3 regions of the Arthrobacter sp. Y3221159 genome follow, and region 3 is predicted to be linked to each of the others. Evidence: riboswitches for the same ligand, from Rfam matches in the RefSeq annotation. Region 3 holds a riboswitch; each other region holds the start of a gene.
The links. Region 3 has a riboswitch for cyclic di-AMP ahead of AC5RT3_RS04320 (aggregation-promoting factor C-terminal-like domain-containing protein). Riboswitches for the same ligand answer to the same signal wherever they lie in the genome.
Positions count from the first base shown of each region.

Region 1: another riboswitch for cyclic di-AMP. It lies ahead of AC5RT3_RS16585 (LysM peptidoglycan-binding domain-containing protein); the one in region 3 lies ahead of AC5RT3_RS04320 (aggregation-promoting factor C-terminal-like domain-containing protein).
Region 2: another riboswitch for cyclic di-AMP. It lies ahead of AC5RT3_RS13415 (M23 family metallopeptidase); the one in region 3 lies ahead of AC5RT3_RS04320 (aggregation-promoting factor C-terminal-like domain-containing protein).

Region 1 covers NZ_JBNHFC010000017.1:68,575-75,594, reverse strand. Annotated here, with positions in the region: gene AC5RT3_RS16595 (APC family permease) at 1-1,429, shown strand, start outside; gene AC5RT3_RS16590 (protein adenylyltransferase SelO) at 1,426-2,901, shown strand; gene AC5RT3_RS16585 (LysM peptidoglycan-binding domain-containing protein) at 3,036-3,893, opposite strand; cyclic di-AMP (ydaO/yuaA leader) riboswitch at 3,897-4,067, opposite strand; gene AC5RT3_RS16580 (aggregation-promoting factor C-terminal-like domain-containing protein) at 4,348-5,700, shown strand; gene AC5RT3_RS16575 (TraR/DksA family transcriptional regulator) at 5,722-6,078, shown strand; gene AC5RT3_RS16570 (DNA alkylation repair protein) at 6,075-6,662, shown strand; gene AC5RT3_RS16565 (DUF1810 domain-containing protein) at 6,646-7,020, shown strand, end outside.
Region 2 covers NZ_JBNHFC010000012.1:19,368-26,387, forward strand. Annotated here, with positions in the region: gene AC5RT3_RS13385 (helicase-associated domain-containing protein) at 1-2,143, opposite strand, end outside; gene AC5RT3_RS13390 (hypothetical protein) at 2,155-2,388, opposite strand; gene AC5RT3_RS13395 (cold-shock protein) at 2,592-2,975, shown strand; gene AC5RT3_RS13400 (DUF3027 domain-containing protein) at 2,982-3,596, shown strand; gene serC (phosphoserine transaminase) at 3,679-4,809, opposite strand; gene AC5RT3_RS13410 (iron-dependent transcriptional repressor DtxR) at 5,092-5,787, shown strand; cyclic di-AMP (ydaO/yuaA leader) riboswitch at 5,919-6,138, shown strand; gene AC5RT3_RS13415 (M23 family metallopeptidase) at 6,149-6,970, shown strand.
Region 3 covers NZ_JBNHFC010000003.1:48,032-55,051, forward strand. Annotated here, with positions in the region: gene AC5RT3_RS04310 (SixA phosphatase family protein) at 1-33, opposite strand, end outside; gene AC5RT3_RS04315 (winged helix-turn-helix domain-containing protein) at 99-962, opposite strand; cyclic di-AMP (ydaO/yuaA leader) riboswitch at 1,992-2,151, shown strand; gene AC5RT3_RS04320 (aggregation-promoting factor C-terminal-like domain-containing protein) at 2,157-2,891, shown strand; gene AC5RT3_RS04325 (glyoxalase superfamily protein) at 2,954-3,328, opposite strand; gene upp (uracil phosphoribosyltransferase) at 3,374-4,009, opposite strand; gene AC5RT3_RS04335 (phosphatase PAP2 family protein) at 4,022-4,825, opposite strand; gene tadA (tRNA adenosine(34) deaminase TadA) at 4,887-5,390, shown strand; gene AC5RT3_RS04345 (glycosyltransferase family 4 protein) at 5,400-6,494, opposite strand; gene AC5RT3_RS04350 (6-pyruvoyl trahydropterin synthase family protein) at 6,499-6,894, opposite strand; gene AC5RT3_RS04355 (zinc-dependent alcohol dehydrogenase) at 6,898-7,020, opposite strand, start outside.

The DNA of each region.
Region 1 (7,020 bases), on a different contig from region 3:
CGAGGAAGTCCAGGGCGTTACTCCGCAGGGCAGGGAGCCCGAGCTGAAACGGGTCCTTGGCCCCAAGCTCCTCCTGCTCTTCATCGTGGGGGACATCCTTGGCGCCGGCGTCTACGCCGTGACGGGCACCATGGCCGGGACGGTGGGCGGGATTGTCTGGCTGCCGTTCCTCCTGGCCTTCGTGGTGGCGACGCTGACGGCCTTTTCCTACCTGGAGCTGGTCACCCAGTATCCCCAGGCGGCAGGCGCCGCCTTGTACACGCACAAGGCGTTCGGCATCCACTTCGTCACGTTCCTGGTGGCATTCGCGGTGGTCTGCTCGGGCATCACCAGCGCCTCAACCTCGGCCAATGTCCTGGCACAGAATTTCTTCGGCGGGCTGGAGGTCAACGGGGTCATGGGTGATCCCGGCCAGGGCGTGATCACCGCCGTCGCCCTGGCATTCATGCTCCTGCTGGCCGCCATCAACCTGCGGGGTGTGGGGGAGAGCGTCAAGTTCAACGTGGTGCTCACCGTGGTGGAAATGGTGGCGCTGTGCATCGTGATCGGCGTCGGGTTCTTCGTCATGGCCCAGGGCACAGGCAACCCCGGCGAGATCTTCGTCTTCAGCGACTACCAGGACAAGGGCCTGTTCCTCGCCGTCACCGCCGCCACCTCCATCGCCTTCTTCGCCATGGTGGGCTTTGAGGACTCGGTGAACATGGTGGAGGAAACGCGCAATCCCGAGAAGATCTTCCCCCGGACCATGCTGACCGGTCTCGGCATCGCCGTGCTCCTTTACATGCTGGTTGCAGTGTCCGTGGTCAGCGTGCTCACACCCACAGAACTGGAGGGAATCCGCGAAGCCGAAGGCGCGGCACTGCTCGAAGTGGTGCATAAGGGTTCGCCGGACTTTCCCATCGACAGGGTCTTCCCGTTCCTGGCCGTCTTCGCCGTGGCCAATACTGCGTTGATCAACATGCTCATGGCCAGCCGGCTGATCTACGGCATGGCCCGCCAGCAGGTCCTGCCGCGCCCCCTGGGCAAGGTCCTGCCGGTCCGCCGCACCCCGTGGGCGGGCATCGCCTTCTCCACGGTCCTGGCGCTGGGGCTCATCCTCTATGTGGCCAGCGATCCGGAAAGCAACATCGTCGCCAACCTTTCCGGCACAACGGCATTCCTGCTGCTGTGCGTCTTCACCGTGGTGAACGTGGCATGCCTGGTGCTGCGCCGGAAGCGGGATCCGAACCGTAAGGTCTTTTTCACCTCGCCCGGCCCACTGCCCCTGGTGGCAGCCATCCTGTGTGCTTTCCTTGCCGGCCCATGGGTGGGACGCAACGTGATCCAGTACGAGATAGCCGGCGGGCTGATGGCAATCGGCGTGATCCTGTGGCTTGTCACCTGGCTGATCAACCGACGGACCAACCGCGGGGATAGGGTTAACCCATGACTACCGCTGCAGAATCAACGGTCATCCTCGAAAGCCGTTTCGCCAGCGAACTGGCAGACATGGCTGTTCCCTGGCAGGCGGAGGAAGCTCCGGAGCCCCGGCTCCTGGTCTTCAACGACGCCCTCGCGGAAGAGCTCGGGCTTGATGCCCGCTACCTGCGCAGCGCGGAGGGGGTGCGGTTGCTGCTGGGCAACCACGTGCCGGAGGGGGCAGCGCCGGTGGCCCAGGCCTACGCCGGGCACCAGTTCGGCGGATACTCACCCCTCTTGGGGGACGGGCGGGCCCTCCTGCTTGGCGAGATCCTGGACGCCAACGGCCGCCTGCGCGATATCCACCTCAAAGGCTCGGGCCGCACACCATTTGCGCGGGCAGGTGACGGGCGTGCCGTCGTCGGGCCCATGCTCCGGGAATACCTCGTCAGTGAGGCAATGCACGCGCTGGGGATTCCCACCACCAGGTCTCTCGCCGTCGTCGGCACCGGACGCCTGGTGCGCCGGGACGAGATGCTGCCCGGGGCAGTCCTGGCTCGGGTGGCCAGCAGCCACCTGCGGGTGGGGAGTTTCCAGTATGCGCGGGCCACGGACAACCTGGAGCTGCTGCGCCGCCTGGCGGACCACGCCATCAGCCGGCATTACCCCGCCGCCGCGGAAGCTGAGAATCCGTACCTTGCGCTTTTCCGGGCGGTGGTGTCGGCCCAGGCCGCGCTGGTGGCGCAATGGATGCTGGTGGGATTCGTCCACGGCGTGATGAACACGGACAACATGACCATTTCCGGCGAGACCATCGACTATGGGCCCTGTGCGTTCATGGACGACTTCAATCCCGCCGCCGTCTACAGTTCCATCGATGTGGGCGGGCGGTACGCCTACGCCAACCAGCCTGTTATTGCCGAATGGAACCTGGCGCGCCTCGCCGAGTCGATCCTTCCGCTGATCAACGAGGACCAGGAGCAGGCCGTCGCTCCCGCCGTGGAGGCGCTGGGCGAATTCCGCAGGCAGTACAGCGATGCTTGGTTCGACGGGATGAGGACCAAGCTGGGCCTGCCCGCCAGCCCCGCCGGAAGCCCTGAGGCCGAAGCGGCATCCGAACTGGTGGACGGGGTGGTTGCGATCCTGAAGGACGGCCCGGTGGACTACACGCGGTTCTTCCGCAACCTGGGCGAAGCAGCGCGCGGAAATGAAAGGCCTGTCCGGGGCATGGTCATGGACCTGGCAGCATTCGACGCCTGGGCCGGGCGCTGGCGGTCCATGAAGCCGGATGCGGACCGGATGGACCGGGTGAATCCCGTGTACATTCCGCGCAACCATCTGGTGGAAGAGGCGCTCGCTGCGGCCACCGGCGGCGACCTGGAGCCGCTTACCAGGCTCCTTGAAGCAGTGGGCTCCCCTTACGAAGAGCGACCCGGGCTGGAACGCTACGCCGAAGGCGCGCCGGAAGATTTCGGCAAGTACATGACGTTCTGCGGCACGTGACAGGCTGCGCCGCAAAGTGGCGGGGGGTCCCGGTGGCAACACGTTAACACGGCAAGGGCGGCAGCCGGGGTCTTCCCGGCTGCCGCCCTTATGTGCGCAGCTCTTGGTGCGGCTGCTTCAGTTGCGCGGGGTAACTACGCTACCCGGACGAAGGAAGCTCCGCCGAGCCAGCTGATGGAGTGGACTTCGGTCTTGTAGCCGTCCACGCCGCCGCTGACAACCTGGCCGTCGCCGGCGTACACGCCCACGTGGCCTGCAGTGATCACCAGGTCGCCGGGGGCGGGGGTGCCCACGGTGGTGCCGTACTGGTAGAACTGGCCGGGAGCCAGGTCACCGACGGACTTGCCGACGGAGCGGAGGGCCTTCTCCACCATGGCGGTGCAGTCCTGCTGCACGCCCAACTGGCCGTAGGCGGAAGCCAGGATGGCTGCACCCGTGCCGGTGCCGGTCGCGGCAGGTGCGGGGGCCGGGGCCGGAGCCGGGGCAACGGCCGCGGAGGCATAGTTCATGGTGGAGCCGGTGTTCGCCAGGGCAGGTGCGGCCTGGGCAGGAGCAGCGGCAGGTGCCACGTAGCCGGCGCCCGGAATGGTGATCTGGTCACCGGGGTAGATGATGGTGGAGATGTCCAGGCCGTTGGCGGCCAGCACATCGTTCAGGCTGACGCCGTGAGCGGCCGAGATGGCGCCCAGGGTGTCTCCGGAAACCACGGTGTAGACGTTGCCGGCGGCAGGGGCTGCGGCAGCGGGGGCAGCCACTGCGGCTGCCGGAGCGCTGGACGCCTGGACGCTAGCGGTTTCGGTGGTATCCGGGCCGGTCACGCCTGCATGGGCGGGAGCTCCAACACCGAACGCAATGCCGGACGCAGCGGCAACTGCGAGCATCGGACGGCTGAGCGTCCGTGCCTGGGACTTTGCGGAAGCAGCCAAGCCCTGGAGCGCGATTGAGCGGGCCGGAGTTGCGCGGTGACGGGCGGTAGGGAAATTTTTTGACACGTGTGATCGCCTCTCCCATGCCTGCGGGGTGAGCTGTCGGGTTCGGGTTGGAGATACCCGGCCGAAGGCAACCGCCCACAATGGACGGAGGCGCTATCGACTTAACCCCAAGGCCGTAACGGCCGTGGAAACTTGGTTCCCCCGTCCCTGCCAGCTGGAAAGCGATTGAATCCCGGGTCAGTGGCAGGGCTCGGCATACTGATGGGAATGTCCCGATTGGGAGGGACACCTGAAGACCATAACCCGGCCCCGGAGCAATTGTCACGTTTGGGTAACATACGAGGCGCTTCTATCAAATTAAGCAAACGTCTGGAGGTACTAGCACACCTTTCTGACCTCGCGTGATATTTTGCGGCTGGCGTCGCCTGTTATTTATGTCACAAACTTATTAAGGTAGCGGCGGGAGGTCGCCCAACCCTCAACCTAGTGTTGAAACCCGCTAAGCTTCGGAGCTATGCGCCTGATCGGAAGCATGTTCAAGCCCCCGCTGCTGGGAGGGCTGCTGGCACTTGCCCTGGCCGGCCCCGCTGCCCTGCCTCCGGCGGCCGCGGATGAGACTCCGCCGGGCGGGTACCCATCGTGGGAAGACGTTCAGAAGGCGCAGCAGTCTGAAGCCGGGAAGGCGGCCGAGATCGAGAACATCACAGGCCTGCTTCAAGGCCTGCGGTCCGAGTCCGAAGCGCTCGGGACGGCCGCCGTGGCATCCGCAGCCGACTATGCACTGGCGGATGCCGCCCTGCAGTCCGCAACGGCCAGGGTGGATGCCCTTGCAGGCCAGGCTGCCCAGGCGGACGCGGAGTTGCAGCGGCATCAACAGGCCGTTGGTGCGCTGGCCGCCAGATCGTACAAGACCGGCGGAACCACCATGGGATTCTTTGTGGCACTGGAAGCTTTGGAGAACAACAGCATCCACGGGCTCAACGTCGTTGAGGTGGTGGGAGCCAAGACCGCGGATTTGGTCAGCCGGGCGGAGGCCGCCGGCAAAGCCACCGCTGCGCTGGCGGAGCAGGAAAAGACCGCCAGGGCGGAGCGCGAACGCCTGTCCGGGGAGGCGAAGGCCAAGCTGGACACTGCCCGTTCCGCCCAGGACGCGGTGGCCCGGCAGGTCGCCGAAGAGCAGCGGCGCAGCGGAGAGTTGACCGCGCAGCTGGCGTCCCTCAAGGGCACGACGGCGGCGCTCGAGGGCGAATACCGGCAAGGCCAGGCGGCGCTTGCAGCCTATGAGGCGGCGCAGGCTGCCAAGCGAGCGGCTGCCGAGGAGCAGGCCCGCCGGCAGGCAGCTGCAGATGCTGCCCTTGCCGGTGCTCAAAGACCTCCCGCTCCGGCAAACCCGGTCCCGGCAGCGCCGGTGCCAGCGAATCCCGCGCCGCTAAATCCGGCCCCGGTAAATCCTGCTCCCGTGAACCCGGCCCCGGCGAACCCCGCCCCCGTTGCCCCGGCGCCTGCAATCCCCGGCCCGCCCGCCGTCGTCGTGCCCTCCGTTCCAGGCGGCGCAGTCAACGATCCCGCTGCGGCCAAGAGCTACGCCTCCGGCCGCCTTGCAGCCTACGGCTGGGGCCAGGACCAGTTCCTGTGCCTCGCCCAACTCTGGACCAAGGAATCCAACTGGCTGACCACCGCCACCAACCCCTACTCCGGGGCCTATGGGATTCCGCAGGCCCTGCCGCCCGGCAAGCTGGGAAGCGCCGGCAGCGACTGGCTTACCAGCTACCGTACGCAGATTGAGTGGGGGCTCGGGTATATCCGGGACCGCTACCGTACACCCTGCGCGGCGTGGGACCACTCCGTAGCCAGGAACTGGTACTGAGAGGCGCGCTAGGCTTTCTCCATGCCAGATTTTGAGCGGTTCCGGGTGCTGCTCGAGGAGGAGCGGAAGCGGAAGGCTGCACTGCTTCCGGACCTTCGCGCGGACATCGCCTCGGCCAGTTCGGCACGGCTCAATTCAAACGTCGATGACGAACACGATCCCGAGGGCGCCACGATCGCTTTCGAGCTGTCCCAGGCGGCCGCACTCCTGAAGCAGAGCGCCGCCGGCCTGGACCAGGTGGAGGCCGCCCTCGCCCGGCTGGACGCCGGAACCTATGGCACCTGCGCCGTCTGCGGCGAAGCCATTGCCGAGGGCAGGCTGGAAGCCCGGCCATGGACCGCGTTCTGCATCAACCACGCCGCGGCAGGCCGGCAGTGACAGCGGGGCCGGACATCGTTGCCGCGGCGGCGGAATTCATCGACCGTACGCTGCAGAACGAGGGCTCCTGGTACCGCGCGGACGACGTCGCCACCCGGCTGGGCGGGGTCCTCGCCTCCTACGGAGCCTCCGTGGGCGCTGTCCGGGGAACCGTCCGTGATGCGCTGCGGAAATTCAAAGCCCTGGACCACGATGCCACGGTCCAGCTGGCCTCAGTCCTCTGGGGCCGGCCCAACCCTGGCGCAAGGCCGGTCTTCGAGCGGCGGCTGGCTGCCGTGGTGCTGCTCCAAGCCAAGGCCGGATGGCTCCGCCACTCGGACCTGACCCGGATCGAAGGGTTCCTCCGCTCCGCTTCCACAGCGGAACTGGAAGGCCCCCTCGTGGCCGATGTGGTGGCGCCGCTGCTTGCCGGGCTGCCGGAGCGCGACAGGCAGCGCGCCGATGTGGTGCTGGCGCGGTGGGCCCAGGACCCGCACACCAGCCTGCGCCAGGCTGCAGCAGTACTTGGGCAGCCGCCAGGCGCCGGCTTCCCGCCCGGTCCCAACACCCCCCGACAAGGAGACATCCATGAACGATCCCTATGACCTTGAACGCTTCGTCGCTGCACAGGACAGCGGCGGGACATATGAGCAGGCCTTGTCCGAATTGCAGCTGGGCAGCAAGAGCGGCCACTGGATGTGGTTCGTCTTTCCGCAGATCGCCGGGCTGGGGCAGAGCGCCACCTCGCGGAAGTATGCCATCAGGTCACTGGACGAGGCCCGGGGATACCTTGAGCACGACGTGCTGGGTCCGCGCCTGCTGGAGTGCGCACAGGCCCTGACCAACCACGCCGGGCGCACGGCCGAGGATATTCTGGGCGGCATTGACGCCCGCAAGCTGCAGTCGTCCATGACGCTGTTCCTCCGCGCGGCGCCCGGCGAAACGGTGTTCAAGACCGTTCTT
Region 2 (7,020 bases), on a different contig from region 3:
AGACGGGCCGGAGGCTTTCCTGCGGAACGGGGTTCCTCCGGAGCCGGATGGCAGGATCCTCAGCTCCTTCCACGGCAGGGGACAGCCCCAGGCTCCGCAGAACCTGGGCTGCCTGCCGCGGCGGTGCCGTGGAGATGAGGACCGTGGGCGCAATCCTGACCAGCCCCAGCCCGGCCGCCTTGGGCCCGGACAGGAGCTCGAGCAAGGCCGCCTCGTCCTCGCTCTGGATAAAGCTGGCCGCCTGCCCCACGCGCACGCGGCCGTGGCGTGAGGCGGTGTCCTCCACCAGGTACTCGAGCGGCTGGGGTACGGCGGTGGCGGAGTGCTCCCGCAGGAACTCCAGCAGCCCCGGCGCGTCATAGCCGGAATCGAGCGCGCGGCGGATGGAACTGTCCGTGAACCTGTAGATGGTGGCGGGCCCCTGGCCCTCGGCGTCGGCCATGACAAGGAGCTTTTCGGTCAGTTCAGGGGCGAGGTATCCGGGTGCAACAGCGGTGAGGTCCGCCTGCAGGAGCACATGGTTCAAGGCAGCCGGAAGGTGTTCTCCCAGGATCGACAGGGCCGCGTCCGGTCGGTCCTCCGCGAAGGCGCTGCCCAATTGCGTCAGCGCCCCGGACCCCACCAGTCCAAGCAGTTCGGCCTCCGCCAGGACGCCGCGGATCAGCGAGCTGAACCGCCGCGCCATCCGGGGCTGGGCCCACTCGGCGCGCTGGAGGACGGCGGCGGTGTCCAGCACGGGAGCCGCTCCATCCTGCGCCGAGGCTTCGGTGGTGAGTTCGTGCAGTATCTCCAGGATGCGCTTGCGGATCACCGGGGCGTCGGGGCGCTGGGGCTCGGCGGACAGCGGCACGATGGTGCTGCCGGAGGCGGTGCGGTGTGCCGCCGGCAGCCCCTGGGCGCCATTGACGGGCTGGCCCACCAGGGACGGGACCCGCTCGCTGGCCAGCCAGGCGTTTACCAGCCACAGCCATTGCTCCTGCCGGGGCAGTCCAAGCCACTCCAGCTCCGGCGGCTGGACCCAGGACGACGAGTCCACATCCAGCCGTATCAGGCCCGCGAGCCCGCACAGCTCCAGCAGCAACCCAACCCGCGCCTGCTCAACGCGGAGCAGATCGGCAAGCCGGCGGGTTTCCCGTACCCCCACCCCGCCGCTGCGCAGCGTCATCAGGGGCTGTTCCCGTACGGCGTGCAGAAGTTCGCCCACCAGCCGCAGCGTTTCGGAAATGGCGCTCATCGCCGCATTCCTCCGCAGCATGGCAGTGGTCCGGCCCAGCTCCGGAACGGGCGGTGTGAGGGCGAAGTCGTCGATGATCACGCCACCGCGCAGGGACAGTCCCACGCTGTGCGGCAGTTCCACGTGTGCCGCATCGAGCGGTACCAGCAGGCCGCGGGCCAGGAGCCAGTCAATCGGCCCGACGTCGGAACCTTCCGTCGTGACGGAAGCCTTGCGTTGCGCCTGGGGGACGGCACCCATGGCCCAGTTGCGGAACCTGCCGAGCAACGCCGTCGTCCGTTCCGGCGCACCGGCGAGGATGCCCTTCAGCGCCTCGGGGGAGGACGTCCAGTGCTGCAGGGCGAGGGCGGCCTCCATGGGGGTGGTTGCATCCTGGATGGCGGCGCCGCTGTGGTGCAGCTCGGAGACCAGCTGGACCACGCGCTGGGCAAACGCCGGCTGGAGGCGCACCAGTTCCGTGTAGCTCCGGCCAAGGCCGGCCGGGTAGAGTCCCACAACATCCTTGAGGCACCCGACCGGCAGGTAGTAGTGCTGCCTGGTGCCTGCGGCGGACGTCCCGTGCGGCGGGGCCGCCCGGTGTACCAGTGCCAGTTCCTGCAGTCCGGCCAGGATCTGCTCGACGGTGGCCACGGTGGCACCGGAGATCATCTTGCGCAGCCCCGCGGCCGAAGCACTGTGCTCGGTATCCGTGTTGGTGCACAGGTGAAGGGTTTCCAGCACCTGCATCTGTGGCCGGTTGAGCCGTTCAAGGGCCCGTTGGACGCTGACCCGGGAACTTGCGCGGGCAGCGAGGGCGGAGAAATCGGGAACAGCAGGGGAGATCAGGTCCGGCCGCGCGGCGAAAAGCGCACGCAACGAGTCGTCGCTGCGTGATTCCAGATCCTTGCCGAGCGCGCGTATGAGGGACATCAGTCCCAACGTTACCGCTGGTCCGGCTTTCCTGCCCGGCGCCGCCCGGCAACACTGTCCAGGACGAGGAAGAGCATGAGGAGAAACGCTACCGGCAGGCCATACAGTGCCGCGTACGTTACCAATGACGGCGCCACCGACCCGGCAAAAGCGAGGGCCATCACTGCTCCCACGGCCACCAGGGAAAGCACTGCAATGACTGCGGCCGCGATCATGATGGGCCGCCGGTAGCGCGAGGGTGTCATGAATGTAACGCTACAGCGCTCCGGGCACCCGGCGTGAACGCTGTTGCCCGGCCCTGTTGGAAGCGTGAATAGGGCACCGGGCAGGATAACCTTGAAGGATATAGACCAACACGGTTTAGAGCAGCCATACCTTGAACCCGCACAACAATGCGGATGCGGTGGCGGCTGGCCGTGTCTCATGACAGCAGAAGAAGGTTGATTACGTGCCTACCGGCAAGGTCAAGTGGTATGACAAGGACAAGGGCTTCGGGTTCCTGGCAGGCGAGGACGGCCAGGAGGTTTTCCTGCCCAAATCGTCGCTGCCCGAGGGCGTGACGGAGCTCAAGGCCGGCACCCGAGTGGAATTCGGCGTGGCCGACGGACGCAAGGGCGCCCAGGCCCTGGGCCTGCGGGTTCTGGACAAGACGCCGTCCATCGCCAAGGCAAAGCGGCCCGCCGCCCGGGACCTCGCACCGCTGGTCCAGGACCTGGTGAGCGTGCTGGACAATCTGTCCGGCACGCTGTCCAAAGGCAAATACCCGGAAGGCAACAAGGGCAAGGCAATCGCGGCTGCCCTGCGTAAGGTTGCCGACGAGCTGGACGTTTAGCAGCCGATGAGTCCGGAAGCTGAACAGCCGCAGACGCAGGTGCACGACGCTGCAGGTGCCGCGACGGCTCCTGCAGCGGGAACAGCCCCGGCGGTAGCCAGGAACGCGCCAAAGCGCCGGGCAGGCGTGCCGGTATGGCGGACCGGCAAGCCGGACGCCTTCCTTGCCGGTGCCGTCGATACGGCCCGCACCGCGCTGGAGGGCATCACGGCCGCCGGGGACATCGGGCGGCACCTCGCAGCCAAGAGCGAAGGCGACCGTTTGGTCACGCACCTGTTCGAGTCGAAGCTCGCCGGCTACGCCGGCTGGCAATGGTATGCGGTGGTAACCCGTAACTCCCGCTCCAAGGTGGTCACCGTTAGCGAGCTGGGCCTGCTGCCGTCCGAGGATTCGATCCTCGCTCCTGAATGGGTGCCGTGGGCTGAGCGCGTCCGTCCGGAGGACGAGCAGCAGCAGGAACGGGAAGCCTCCGAATCTGAAGAAACCGCACCGGCAGTTTCCGTCGCTGCTGTTGCCGAACCTGACGCCGATGCCGGTTTCACGGAATCCGACGCCGCCGATGCCGATTTCACGGATGATCCTGCCACGCAGGCGACGGCGAACGACGCCGGCAGCGAGTAACTGCTGAACGTCCCCTTGCCGGGATACACAAACGGCGCCGTCCGGGCGAAACCCGGGCGGCGCCGTCGTACTTAAGGAAAGGCTACTTGCGGAGCTCGCCCACCACGTAGTCGATGCTGGCCAGCAGTGCGGAGACGTCGTCAGGCTCGATGGCAACGAACGTGGCAATCCGGAGCTGGTTGCGGCCCAGCTTCCGGTACGGCTCCGTGTCCACGATGCCGTTGGCGCGCAGGACCTTGGCTACGACGGCGGCATCCACTGATTCGTCGAAGTCAATGGTGGCAATGACGTTCGAGCGCTCATCCGGGTTGGCGACAAAGGGGGTGGCGAACTCGGCGGCGTCGGCCCAGCTGTAGATGCGCCCTGCCGAGTCGGCTGTCCGGGCCGCGGCGAAGTCCAGCCCGCCGTTTGAGTTCAGCCACTGCACCTGGGCGTCCAATGTCACCAGGGTGGACAGGGACGGGGTGTTGTACGTCTGGTTGAGGCGTGAGTTGTCAATGGCGGTCTGCAGGTCCAGGAAATCGGGAATCCAGCGGCCGCTTGCCTTGACCCGTGCGGCGCGTTCCAGCGCAGCAGGGGAGAACAGGCCAAGCCACAGTCCGCCGTCGGAGGCAAAGTTCTTCTGCGGGGCAAAGTAGTAGACGTCGCTCTCAGCCACATCGACGTCCAGGCCGCCGGCTGCGGAGGTGGCATCCACCAGCACCAGTGCATCCTCATCCGCGCCTGCCACCCGCTTGACCGGTGCGTACACGCCCGTGGAGGTCTCGTTCTGCGGCCAGGCATACACGTCCACACCGGCCTCTGCCTGCGCCACCGGCCGGGTGCCGGGCTCGGACTTGATGATGGAGGAGGCGTCCAGGAACGGTGCCTTGTTGGTGGCGGCCGCAAACTTGGAACCGAACTCACCGAAGGACAAATGCTGGGCCTTCTGCTCCACCAGGCCGAAGCTGGCAACATCCCAGAACGCCGTGGAACCGCCCACGCCCAGGATAACCTCATATCCTTCCGGGGCGCGGAAGAACTGGCTGAGGCCCTCGCGCACTGAACCGACGAGGTTCTTGACCGGAGCCTGCCGGTGCGAGGTGCCCAGGACGTTCTTCGATGCGGCGGACAGCGCATCAATCTGCTCCTGGCGGACTTTTGAAGGTCCGGCGCCGAACCGCCCGTCCTTGGGGAGGAGATCGGCAGGAATAGTGATGCTTGGTTCGCTCACGGGGGCTCCAATTTCGGCGTGGACGCGCTTAGGTCCGAACGGGTGGATGGTCGCTGGCGCGCAGTCGGCAATGACTGCATCGAAGGCCTTTCCCATTCTGCCTGAACAGCTGATTCGGCGGGAACCGGGACCGTCATAGTCCAGCTACTGAGACGGGTTGCCAGGCGGCTTCCAACTATTCGGACTAAGTCAAAATAGGCTAAGCTAGCCAACGGACTACGTCGCGGTGAACAGCGATACGGTGGGACAACGCAAGGTACTGCGCTCGAGGAGCTGAGCTGGATGACGGATCTGATCGACACTACGGAGATGTACCTTCGGACCATTCTGGAACTGGAAGAAGAGAACATCGTTGCCCTGCGGGCCCGTATCGCGGAACGCCTGCGCCACTCGGGTCCCACGGTGTCCCAGACCATCGGCAGGATGGAGCGCGACGGCCTGGTGGTGGTCTCCGGCGACCGGCACCTGGAGCTCACCGAAGTCGGCCGCAAGCGCGCCACCGAGGTCATGCGCAAGCATCGCCTGGCCGAGCGGCTCCTGGCCGACGTGATCGGGCTGGACTGGGCTTATGTGCACGACGAAGCCTGCCGCTGGGAGCACGTGATGAGCGAGCGGGTGGAGCGGCGCATCTACGAGATGCTGGACCATCCCACCGAATCGCCGTACGGCAATCCGATTCCGGGCCTTGCCGCACTTGGTGGCCAGCCCGCACTTGCCTCCAGCGATACGGTGACGAGCCTCCTGGAAGCCATGAAGTCCTACGGGCCTGCGTCGGAGGTCACGGTCAGCCGGTTGGCAGAGCCCATCCAGGTGGAGCCGGAACTGCTGTCCCAGCTCGATGAGGGAGGCATCCGCCCAGGCGCGGCGGTAACCCTTGAACGTGTGGGCGACTACATCTCGGTCCGCGTGCCCGGCATTGAAGGCGCTCTGGAACTTCCGCCGGAGGTTGCCGCGCACGTGTTCGTTCACGTTCGCTAGGAAGGCCGGACCACCCGGTGTGACGCCGGTAACGCCAAGATAACGGAATTGTTACCTAGGGCCTTAAGCCCCTATAGTTGAACCAAGCGTTGATACAAAAGCGTTACCTGATCCGGAGCCGAGCTCTGCCAGCGGATCGGGAGCACGAGTCACTAACTGGCAGAGGCGGGGGAACCACAAGCGGCAGCGGGGGACTGCCTTGGGGTGAAGTCCGTCAGCAGCAAGCCTCTTCCAGTGAAGGAATCCCTCAGCGGATATCTCTGTGCCGAAGCTTGCTTACGGCGGGCCGGGTCTTTGAACTCTCTGACCCGAATCCGACAGCTAACTTCGCAGGCTTTCCAGAGAGGAATCCTTCTTGTCCATGCAGACCTCCAGGGGGCGCCGCCGCGCCGCTGGCCCCGCTTCGGCACCGCGCGTCGCCGAAGTCATCCACACGGAGCGCCCCCGCGATCTCCACCGTGATGCGCGGCGCCGTCGGGGTCCGTTCCGGCAAATCACCGAGTTCGCCTCGGCGAGCGGCATCGGCCAGAAGGCCGGCATGGCACTGGCTGCCACCGGTCTGGTGCTCACCGTGACTGTTCCGGCCACCAGCCCGGTCATGGCCACCGACGGGGCGGGCCTTGCGCCTGTTGCGGCCACCGCTGTGACCCCGCAGCCCGCTATCTCCGCCGAAGCCGGAGCGGAGATCGACTTCAGCCGCTCGGCCGTAGTGACCCAGGCGGATCCGGACGGCAAGCTCAAGCAGCTCCTGAGCGCCCAGTCCGCCGGCGCTGTTTCCCGCGCCGCATCCACCGGAAGCCTGGGCGCCCCGCTGGCGTCGCTGACCACAGCCTCGCCCTTCGGTTACCGCGTCAGCCCCATCACGGGTGGTTCCGGCGACTTCCACCGCGGGCAGGACTACGTTGCCCAGTGCGGGACCTCAGTTCTCGCGGCCGCCACCGGCACCGTGACGTTTGTAGGCTGGCACCAGTTCGGCGGCGGCAACCGTGTGGTGATCGACCACGGAAACGGCCTGGAGACCACGTACAACCACCTGTCGTCCTTCAATGTGACTGAGGGCCAGACGGTCTCGCGCGGCGAGGTTGTGGCACTGAGCGGAACCACCGGAGCCTCCACCGGATGCCACCTGCACTTTGAGGTGCAGGTCAACGGCGAAGTAGTGGATCCGACGGGCTGGCTCTAGTCAAATGGTTGCTGACTCTCGAATTGACGTGACCAGCCGTGACCTGAATG
Region 3 (7,020 bases):
GATCACAAGGCGGCGAAGATGGTGCTCACTCATGCCCCAAGCTTAACGAACCAGCACCCGCCCCAAACGGGGACGGGTGCTGGTTGGAAGACCTGGGGTCAGATCGAGTATTCAGGAGCGGCCCAGACCACTACTTCCGGGTGCTCGTAGAATCGGTAGCCCTGGCCGCGGACGGTGCGGACCGTGTTGGCGAGGCGGCCCAGCTTGGAGCGGAGGCGGCGGATGTGGACGTCGATGGTGCGCTCGTTGGGCACTTCCTCGGCGTTCCGCCACAGGCCTTCGAGCAGTTCGTCGCGGCCCACGGTGCGGGTGCCGTTTTCCACCAGGTAGTTGAGGAGCTCGAACTCCTTGAACGTCAGGTTGAGCGATTCGCCGTCGAGGTGGACTTCGCGGCGGGCAAGATCGATCAGGACACCGGACGGGCGCGGCTCCTGCGGCTGCTGCGGACGGGGCGTCTCGGTGCGCTGGCGGGAGTTCACCGTGGGGTCGCCGAAGGTGGAACGGACGACGTCGAGCGCCGAACCGGGGGTGCCCGCGGGGGCAACGGCAACGGCTGCATAGCTTTCGGCGCCGGTTACCAGGGACTGGGCGTAGGCGCGGATTTCCTGCGCAAGCTTGGCGATGGAGGTGCCGGCAGCCGCAGCGGTTTCCTCGTCGATGCCCATGTACAGGACGAACCCGCGGGCAACATTGTCATTGGCCACCGGGCGGACGGCGTTGGGTCCTGCCACCACGGGCGTGGGTGCCGTTACAGGAGCGGAGTCAGCCGTGGGAACGGCGCGGAGCTGCCCGTAGGAGTTGGGGTTGTAGCCCTGCGGCGCGTAGCCCTGGGCTGGGAAGCTGCTTCCGGAAGACGGCGAAATTGACGGGCGCGGACCAAATCCGGGGCGGAGGCCGGAGGGCTGGCCTGCCTTGGCGGCGTTACGGACAGAGATGTGGACGTATCCGGATGCAACAGACATGGATTGCTTACCTCAATGTGAATGGCCGCCATCGCGGCTCGAATGCTGGGTTTCCCCGCAATGCGGACTGGGGAGGGGCGCCCGACGCTGGGCTGGGGGGCGAATGCCTAAGAACTTCGATGGGTGGAGAAGGTCAGGCGTGCATTCGACAACAGCGCATGTCGGCAGCAGCTGATGTGCTGGGCCAATATTCTGCGGCTGCAGGTGCTGTTGAGTTCTTGTTCACATTGGAAGTGTGCAGCGTAACAATGGCAACTTGCAAGTAACAATGGATCGAATCGTCCGCATTGTGAGACGAAATGCTCTATTGTGGCGCAGATCACGATTCTGGCGGAAGCTAAAGAATAACATTCGTTATCCGATTTGCCGCCACAAATAGGGCTGTTGGCAGAATATTCTTCGCGAAAGGCGACTCCGCGAAGTTTTTTATTCAAGTGAGTGCGAATTGCCAAAATCGCCCCCTACTGCCCCGGCGCGTGTCCAGCGGCGCGCGGAGCAAGGGAAGAAATTTTCCCGCAAGCCCGCGTTTATCGGCCCGCAGGCCCAGGATCAACTCCGCTCCCTGCACCTGGCCCACGCGTCCGGGCCGAATACCTCCCGGCCGCGAGCGCCGTATGTACGGTCGATGGACTGTGACCACTGGATGCGATGCTCCCAAGTTCGACGGCTTGAACTGCCGCGCAGGCTCCGCCCGCCCACACCGGAGGTCCAGGCGCTGTTACTCATCGCGATGGACGCCGCCCAGGACCGCCCCGTTTGGGTGAAGAGGCCGGCCTCGGCCGCGGAGGGAACCAGCGGACGGGACTTGTCCAACGCAATGAATAGACAGGCCCACGAAGGGAAGGTCACGGCCGCATCACAGCCGGGCCAGACGCATAGCCCTCCACCTGCCCTTATGCGCCGACTGGCACAAGTCGACGCGCCGTCATCGTGATGTCCGTTACCTAAATGTGACTTAAGCGCTGAACTCCTGTAGCGTCGATTGGGTACGGTTCCCGTTCGGGCCGTATATCCGGATGACGCCAAGCTCTGCCACTTCCCGGATTCCGCTTGATCGAAGGCAGAGGCGGGGGACCCACCGTCCCGGGCACTGATTTGCCCTTGGGGTTAAGCCAGCACGTGATATTTCCGTGCGGCCGGATGCCCTCATCCGAACCCGACAGCTAACTCCGCAGGTGTGAGAGGCGATTCATCATGTTTACATTCCCGGCTAAACCGCGCCCGAAACAGGGTTCCGACAGCGATTCCCAGCGTTCGGAAGGCAAGAAGTTCACCCTCGGCAAGCGTGCCGCGGTCCTCGCAACGTCCGGTGCGCTGCTGGTAGGCCTCGGCGCCGCCGGCCAGGCGACAAATGCTTTTATTCCGGCGGCGTCCACCACAAGCACCACGGCGGCGGACTCCGATGCGCAGATGAGCATCGAAAAGAGCGAGATCCGGTCCCACCCGGCCGAGTCTCCCGCCCCCGCCGAAATCAACGTTGTTCCCCAGGCCGCCGAGCCGGCCCCCGCACCCGCGCCGGAGCCCGTCCCCGCGGCTGAGCCTGCTCCGGCACCCGAGCCCGCTCCGGCACCTGCACCCGAGCCGGCTCCTGCACCCGAGCCGGCTCCCGTCGTCGCGGTCAACGACCCGGCAGGCGCGCAGGCCTACGCCGCCGGCCAGCTTGGTTCCTACGGCTGGGCCCAGGACCAGATGCAGTGTCTGGTGACGCTCTGGACCAAGGAATCCGACTGGACCACCACGGCCACCAACCCCAGTAGCGGCGCCTACGGCATCGTCCAGTCCCTGCCCGCCGAGAAGATGGCCAGCGCCGGTGCGGACTACCTCACCAACTACCGCACACAGATCAACTGGGGCCTGAACTACATCAAGGAGCGCTACCAGTCCCCCTGTGGCGCGCTGAACTTCCACTACGCCAACAACTGGTACTAAGCCGCTGCTGAATTTCACCGGCCCTCACGCTGTCCGTGCGTGAGGGCCGGTGATTTTTGGGCTTAAGAGTCCCGTCCCGGGATGTACTGCACCGCCCACCTGTTGCCGTCCGGATCGGCGAAGTAGACGAAGTGGCCCCAGTCCTGCACGTCCACGTCGCTGACGTCGACGCCGTTCTCCTTGAGGTGGCGGTGCGCGGCTTCGATGTCGTTGACCACCAGCTGGAGGTTGGAACCGGTCCCCGGAGGGGCGTCCGTAAGTCCTTCACCAATGCAGATGGAGCAGGCCGAGCCCGGCGGAGTCAGCTGGACGAAGCGGATGGAGTCGGTGGGCCGCTGGTCGAAATCGGCGTTGAAGCCAACCTTGTTGACGTAAAAATCCTTGGCACGGTCCACATCGGACACAGGGACAAACACGAGTTCAAGTTTCCAGTCCATGGGCTCAGGCTACGGCTGCACCCCTTGTCTTGGAAGGCTTGAACCTCAGCCGGCGATGCCGTACAGGCGGTCGCCCGCGTCCCCGAGCCCGGGAACAATGTAGGACTTGTCGTTCAACTTTTCGTCGATGGATGCCAGGACAATCGTCACGTTGGCGTCCGCGAGTTCCTCTTCCAGCTTGGCGAGGCCCTCAGGTGCGGCCAGCAGGCAGATGCAGGTGACGTCCGAGGCGCCGCGCTTGAACAGGAACTTGATGGCCTCGCGCAGGGTTCCGCCGGTGGCGAGCATGGGGTCCAGGACGAAGATCTGGCGGTCGGTGAGGTCTTCGGGAAGCCGCTCGGCGTAGGTGATGATGTCCAGGGTTTCTTCATCCCGGGCCATGCCGAGGAATCCCACTTCGGCGGTGGGGACGAGCTTGGTCATCCCCTCGAGCATGCCCAGGCCGGCGCGCAGGATGGGTACCACCAGCGGGGTGGGCTTGGTGAATGCGGTTCCCACGGTGCTGCTGACGGGCGTTTCAATGGTGACGGGTTCGGTGCGGACTTCGCGGGTCGCCTCGTAGGCGAGGAGGGTCACCAGCTCTTCGGTCAACTGCCGGAACACCGGGGACGGGGTGTTTTTGTCCCTCAGGACGGTGAGCTTATGGGCGACGAGCGGGTGGTCCACAACGAGAGTTCGCATGCGTCAAAACTATCACCCGGCGTTGTCCTTCCCGTGCCCGCCGGGGCCGTCGTGATGCAGGGCATCAACCACCACATCCCGCACCACTGGATGCTCGAAATCGGGTGCCGGGCCCACGTGCTCCCGCCGCCTGATCATGTGGAACAGCCGGTGGGCAAGTATGACCATCAGCACCCACGCGAGGCCCAGCAGCCAGCCGGCCATCACGTCCGTGAGCCAGTGGTGCCCCAGGTATACCCGGCTCAATCCCATCGCGATGATGAAGATCACGCCCGTTGTGATGGCGGTGATGCGGACCCACAGCTTGAAGAAGTGCAGGCACAGGATATAGAGCAGCACGCCGATCACCACGGTGGTGTTCAGGGTATGGCCACTTGGAAAGGACGGCGTGGTTTCATACGGTGGCACGGCCTCCGTATGTTCGGGACGGGTCCGGCCCACCAGGCGCTTGCCGATCGTGGTTGCCGTGGTGGACACCGCGGCTGCACCGCCAACCAGGATCAGCGGCCGCCAGGACCGGCTCAGGAACGTGAGCCAGGCGGTGAGGATGCTCGCGAGGATGGGCATCCCGACCCCGCCACCGATGTTTGTGAATGCGGTGACGAAGGCGTCCGTTTCGGGGTTCCGCAGTGACTGCGAATAGTCGAGTGCAGGAATATCGAGGCTGGCCAGGCCTTCCTCATCCACCACGTCCGAGTACACCTCGGCGCCCAGCAGTGCCATGGCAAGCACAAGGGTTCCACCGATGATCAGGGTCAGCCACAGGGCGGCATATGGTTTGAACCATCTGTCCACGCGGTCACGGACGGTGCTCATTTGTGCCTCCCGGGGCTGGTCGTCACGGGCTCAGGGTATCCTTCGAAACTATCATTGAGCCATGGTCTCCACTGGAACACACGACACGTGGATGGGTCTTGCCCTTGCGGAGGCCCGCCGCGCCCTTGCAACAGAGGATGTGCCAATCGGCGCCGTGGTGCTGGGGCCCGACGGCGCGGTGCTGGGTTCCGGACGCAACCAGCGGGAGGAGCTTGGGGACCCCACGGCACACGCCGAGGTGGTGGCCATCCGCCAGGCAGCGGAGCGGCTGCGCGAGCTTGCGGCCCGCGACGGCGGGAAGGCCGACGGCTGGCGGTTGTCCGACTGCACGTTGGTGGTCACCCTTGAACCGTGCGCCATGTGTGCCGGCGCTATCGTCCTCGCCCGGATTCCCAGGGTTGTCTTCGGTGCCTGGGACGAGAAGGCGGGCGCCGCGGGATCGGTGTTCGACGTCCTCCGCGAGCGCCGGCTCAACCACTGGGTGGAGGTTTACTCCGGGGTGCGGGAAGCCGAATGCGCGGAACTGCTCCGTGATTTCTTCGCCGGACACCGCAGCCGTCTGTAGCGGGAAGTCCTACTCCGCCGTCTCCCCGGGCTCCAACGCCTCCAGGACGACTCTTGCCGTCTGGTCCCACCCCGGCAGCCGGTCACGGGCCGCCAGCGCGGCCGCCCGCCATTCGTCCCTCGTTGCCTGGTCCCGCAGCCAGTGGCGCAGGACGCCGGCGAGCCTCGCGGGGTTCTCCCGGTCCCCCGGCACAAGCGGTACGGCCGCGCCGGGAAGCCGGGCGCCGCCGTCGTCCTTCACCAACCGTGCCAGCCCGAGCGCTTCCTCTGCACCTGTCCCCTGCCGCACCACCACCGGGATTCCCCGTGCCAGTGACTCGGTGACCACCATGCCGAATGCCTCCACACGGGACACCAGCAGGCTGAGGTCCGCGGCGTCCCACGCATTTTCCAGGGCATAGCCCAGGAGCTCGCCAGTGATCCTGAGCCGGTCGTCCAGCCCGCTGGCAGCGACGGCGGCCCGCACCTCCGCCGCGTAATCCGGGTCCGCCTGGTCAGACCCCACCATGGCTGCGCTCCACTCAAGATCCTTGATTAGGGCGAGGGCTTCCACGGTCAGCAACTGGTCCTTGTTGGGCAGGTGGGCCGCCACGACAATGAGGCGTGGCGGGCGGGATCCGGATGCCACGGGTGCGGGATCGACGCCGGGGAGGGCGACGCGGATCCCGGCCAGCCCATGGCGCTCCTGCAGGATGGCCGCCGTGCTGGTGCTGGTGGAAATGATTCCGGAGGCTGCCCGCATGGCCCGCGCCTCACGTTCCACCGGGCCAGGATCCGCCGTCACATCAACTGTCATGTGTGCCAGGACCCAGGCTTGCCGCCCGGCCTTGGCTGCATACTCCAGTTCGTCCGGGACGCCGACGGCGACGAGCCCGTCCACGATGTCCACGGCAGGCTCCTGCTCCGCCTCCGGACCCCAAGCGCCGATAATGCCGCCGAACCGGCGCCGGTCCTTGGCCGAGGGTTCCGGCCAGGCGCCTTCAACGGGCACCACCTCGACGTCGGCCCCGAGCTCCGTCATCCCGCGGACCAGCTTGGCGTTGTACGCATTGCCTCCGGAGTGGTGGTGGATGTTGCCGGGAACCAGCAGGCGGATACGGCGCATGGTTCTAGGCTGTCAGGTCCAGCGAGTAGGTGGCCCAGGCGTCCGGGTTTTCGCGCAAGGTGACGTCGATGCCTTGCAGGTGCCGGCCGTCGTCGTGGTTTTCGATTTTTCCCGCGACTTCCTGCGCGATGTACTGCGCCAACGCCTCGGTGGTGCTGAGCCTGCCCGCAAAGTCAGGGTGCTCGTCGAGGTTGCGGTAGTTCAGTCCCGCCAGCACCTCCTCGATGAAGGTTCCGGCGGCGCCGATGTCCAGGACGATCGCGTCATCGTTCAACGAATGACGGCGGAAGGCAACCTCCGCGACGAAGGTTGCCCCGTGCAGGGCCTGCGCCGGGCCGAAGGCTTCGCGGGGGAGGCTGTGGGCGATCATGAAGTGGCGGCGGACTGTCAGGCTGAACATGCATTACCTCTGGTCTGTGGGATGGGTGGGGGCTGGCTGCTGCGGTTCTACGTTGTGTTGCGGGTACTCGATGACGTGGCACAGGGCGTCGATGGTGCCGTGGGCGAGGCCCTGCACCACCTCGGG